2 regions of the Microbispora sp. H10885 genome follow, and region 1 is predicted to be linked to the other one. Evidence: riboswitches for the same ligand, from Rfam matches in the RefSeq annotation. Region 1 holds a riboswitch; the other holds the start of a gene.
The links. A riboswitch is a leader RNA that binds a small molecule or an ion and turns the genes downstream of it on or off. The one in region 1 is predicted to bind glycine.
Positions count from the first base shown of each region.

Region 2: another riboswitch for glycine. It lies ahead of gcvP (aminomethyl-transferring glycine dehydrogenase); the one in region 1 lies ahead of gcvT (glycine cleavage system aminomethyltransferase GcvT).

Region 1 is NZ_JABBWY010000012.1:198,871-201,067, forward strand. Features, by position in the region: gene gcvT (glycine cleavage system aminomethyltransferase GcvT) at 1-1,027, opposite strand, end outside; glycine riboswitch at 1,167-1,264, opposite strand; gene HHX37_RS29525 (AfsR/SARP family transcriptional regulator) at 1,385-2,161, opposite strand.
Region 2 is NZ_JABBWY010000010.1:327,554-329,750, forward strand. Features, by position in the region: gene HHX37_RS26995 (MerR family transcriptional regulator) at 1-437, shown strand, start outside; glycine riboswitch at 483-575, shown strand; gene gcvP (aminomethyl-transferring glycine dehydrogenase) at 756-2,197, shown strand, end outside.

The DNA.
Region 1 (2,197 bases):
CGACCGCCAGGCCGCCCTCGCGGAGGGCGTCCTCGGTGACGTACGCCATGGCGATCGGCTTGCCGAGGGCCTGCGACGGCGCGCCGCTGGTCACCTCGCCGACGACGGCGCCCTCCCGGGTGACGGGGTAGCCGTGGCGGGGCACCCGGCGGCCGCGGGCCACCAGCCCGACCAGCCGCCGAGTGGAGCCGTTCTGCGCGGCCCGTTCCAGGGCGGACCGGCCCACGAAGTCGCCCGGCTTGTCGAAGCGGACGACCCGCCCGAGGCCGGCGTCGAACGGGGTGGCCGAGGAGGTCAGCTCGTTGCCGTACAGCGGCATGCCGGCCTCCAGGCGCAGCGTGTCGCGGGCCGACAGCCCCGCGGGAACGAGCCCGAGGTCACGGCCCGCCTCGCCGAGCGCGTCCCACAGGGGTACGGCGTGCTCGTTGAGGACGAACAGCTCGAAGCCGTCCTCGCCGGTGTAGCCCGTCCGCGCGATCAGGGCGGGCGCGCCGGCGACGACACCGGGGAGGATGGCGTAGTACTTCAGGCCGTCGACGTCCGCGTCGGTCAGCCCGCGCAGGATCTCGGCGGCACGCGGCCCCTGCACGGCCACCAGCGCGTACTCGTCGGACCGGTCCGTCACCCGCGCGTCGTACCCCTCGGACCGGGCGGTCACTTCACGCGCCACGACGGCGTAGTTGGAGGCGTTGGCGACGACCATGTACCGGTCCTCGTCGAGGCGGTAGACGATGAGGTCGTCGAGGATGCCGCCGTCCTCGTCCACGATCATCGTGTAGCGGGCGCGGCCGGGAGCGAGGATGCTGAGGTGGCCCACCAGGGCGTGGTCGAGCGCCTCGCCCGCCTGCGGGCCGGTGACGAAGATCTCCCCCATGTGGGAGAGGTCGAACAGGCCCGCGGCCGTGCGCACCGCGTTGTGCTCGGCCGACTCGCTGCCGTACCGCAACGGCATCTGCCAGCCGGCGAAATCGGTCAGGGTCGCGCCAAGGCGTTCGTGTACCCCGCGGAGCGGGGTGGATCGGGACATGCGGACCTCGGAAAGGACGGATGCTGCACTGAACTATCGGGCATCCTCCCCCTCTGTCATCGGCGCCTGAGAGCTTCGTCCGATCTTTGCCGGACTTTCACCTTCGGCGAGGCCTCGCGGCCTTCTTTCCAGAGGTCACCTGGCCCGCGCGGTCCTTTGCCTTGAGAGGTTCGCGGGGAGGGCTTGCTCCTTCAGGGGCCCTGACCGGCTGCCAGGACGCTCTCCCGCACGGGATGATCGGTGCGCTGCCAGCCTAGTGGTTCGCCGCCGTCCCCGTAACCTGCCGGGTCGCCCGCTTTGCCGCACCCACGACATCCGTCCACACCATCAGCGCCGGGCTGTCGATAGAACAGGTGACTAGTTCGCGCTCGGGGTAATGCCCCTGGGGGTCGTGCGGCCACGGGCGGGAAAGGCGCTCAAGGCGTCGCCGGTGAGGATCCGCTGGTGGAGGGCCTGGGTGTCGGGGGACGGCTCGGTGCCGAGGCGGTCGACCAGGGTGCGGCGCAGCCGCTGGTAGGAGGCGAAGGCGTCGTGGGTCCGGCCCGAGCGGTGCAGGGCCAGCATGAGCTGCCGGTGGGGGCGTTCGCGCAGCGGGTGCCGGGTCGCCCACTGGGCCAGGCCGCCGACGATCTCGCGGTGGTGCCCGAGCGCCAGCCGTACGTCGAAGAGGTCCTCGGTCACCGCCCGCCGATCCTCGTCGAGCCGTTCGGCCCACACGCGGAGCCCGTCGATCTGCCGCACATCGAGGAGGGCGTCGCCCCGCCACAGGCTCAGCGCGTTCTCGAACAACCGCGCCGCATTGTGGTAATCGCCATTCTCGCGAGCGATTCTGCCCTGCGCCACCCATTGGTTGAATTCTGCAACGTCCACGGACCCCGGCCGGACGGAAAGAAGGTATCCGCCCTTCACCGTACGGACCGGAGAAAGGCCGGGGTCGCGAGGGGAGAGCCGCCGCCGCACCTGGGCGACGTAGGTGGTAAGATTGCGCGGCGCCGAAATAGTGGGACGGCCATTCCACAGTAGTGCGGTGAGCTGGTCCCGGTGCAGCGCGATATTCGCATTAAGGACGAGCAGCGCCAGGAGCTGCCGATGTCTCGCGGCGAGGCCGGCGATGGCGTCTCCTCGGTCGTTCATGGCCGAAAACGGTCCGAGCACGGCGTATAACACGGT
Region 2 (2,197 bases), on a different contig from region 1:
TCGACTACTGGGCCCGGACCGAACTGGTGCTCCCGACCATAAGAGCAGCTCAGGGGTCCGGGTCGCAGCGACTCTACAGCTTCCGCGACATCCTCGTCCTGAAGGTCGTCAAACGTCTCCTCGACACGGGGGTCTCGCTCCAGCAGATCCGCACCGCCGTACGGCACCTGCGCGACCGGGGCGTCAACGACCTGGCCCAGATCACCCTGATGAGCGATGGCGTGAGCGTCTACGAGTGCACCAGCGCCGACGAGGTGATCGACCTGCTGCAGGGCGGCCAGGGCGTGTTCGGCATCGCGCTCGGGCGGGTCTGGCGCGAGGTGGAGGGGTCCCTGGCGGAACTGCCCGGTGAGCGCGCGGAGTCCGCTCCGGATGCGGAGGGGGATCATCCGGCCGACGAGCTGGCCCGCCGCAGGAAGGCCCGTAAGATCGGCTGAGAAACGGGTACAGAGGAAGTAACCGGGTAGAATGGACACGGCCGACGACCTCGTGCGGGAGAGACCCCTGAAGTTGCAGGGGCGCCGAAGGAGCAAACCTCCCCGGAAACTCTCAGGCATCCGTACCGCACGGACGAGGCGACTCTGAAAAGCAGGCCCGCCCGCCAGGCGGCGCCTCACCGAAGGGGAAAGCCGGGCCGGGCGGCCCGGTGAAGCTCTCAGGTCCGATGACAGAGGGGGAGACCGCATCACGGCCGGTCGCGCCCACGGGCGCGAGGCGGCCGCCGCAGGTCTCGACCCGCCCAGGAGGCCCCTGTCATGACCGACCGCTCGACGCTTCAGGATCTTTCCGCCCCGCCCTTCGCGACCCGTCACATCGGTCCTTCGGACGCCGGCCGTGCCCGCATGCTGGAGGTCGTCGGCTACGAGTCGACGGCCGACCTGCTCGCCGTGGCCGTTCCCGAGGCGATCCGCACGCGGGGCCCGCTGAACCTGCCGGAGGCGGCGGGGGAGGCCGAGGCGCTGGCCGAACTCCGCGCGCTCGCGGCCCGCAACCGGGTGCTGACCCCGATGATCGGCCTGGGGTACCACGACACGATCACTCCGGGGGTCGTCCTCCGCAACGTGCTGGAGAACCCGGGCTGGTACACCGCGTACACGCCGTACCAGCCGGAGATCTCGCAGGGGCGGCTGGAGGCCCTGCTGAACTTCCAGACGGTCGTGTCGGACCTCACCGGCCTCGACGTCGCCGGCGCGTCCCTGCTGGACGAGGCGACCGCCGCGGCCGAGGCGATGACGCTGGCCCGGCGCGCGAGCAAGGTCAAGGCGGACGTCTTCGTGGTCGACGCGGACGCGCTGCCGCAGACCAAGGCCGTGCTGGCGACCCGCGCCGAGCCGCTCGGCATCACGCTGGTGGAGTCGGACCTCGCGGGCGACCTGCCCGAGTGCTTCGGGGTCCTCGTCCAGTATCCGGGCGCGAGCGGCCGCGTGGCGTCCTTCCGGGCGCTGGCCGAGCGGGCGCACGCCGCCGGCGCGCTGCTCGTCGCGTCGGCCGACCTGCTGGCGCTGACCCTGCTGGAGCCCCCCGGCGAGCAGGGCGCCGACATCGCCGTCGGCTCCTCCCAGCGCTTCGGCGTCCCGCTGGGCTACGGCGGCCCCCACGCGGCGTACATGGCGGTCCGTGAGGGCCTGCAGCGGCAGATGCCCGGCCGCCTGGTCGGCGTCTCGGTGGACGCCGACGGCCGTACGGCCTACCGGCTGGCCCTGCAGACCCGCGAGCAGCACATCCGGCGGGAGAAGGCCACCAGCAACATCTGCACCGCGCAGGTCCTGCTCGCGGTCATGGCCTCGATGTACGCCGTCTACCACGGCCCCGACGGCCTCCGGCGGATCGCCCAGCGGGCGCACCGCCACGCGGCCGTCCTCGCCGCCGGGCTGCGCGAGGGGGGCGTGGAGATCGTCCACGACGAATTCTTCGACACCGTGCTCGCCCGCGTGCCGGGCCGGGCGGAGCACGTCGTGGCCGCCGCCGCCGAGCGGGGCGTCAACCTCCGCCTGGCGGACGCCGACCACGTCGGCGTGGCCTGCGACGAGAAGACCGTCGTCGGCCACCTGCGGGCCGTCTGGGAGGCCTTCGGCGTGCCGGGGATCGTGGTCGAGGACCTCGACCGGGCGACCTCCGACGCGATCCCCGCGGACCTGCAGCGGACCTCCGGCTTCCTCACCCACCCGGTCTTCCACTCCCACCGGTCCGAGACGGC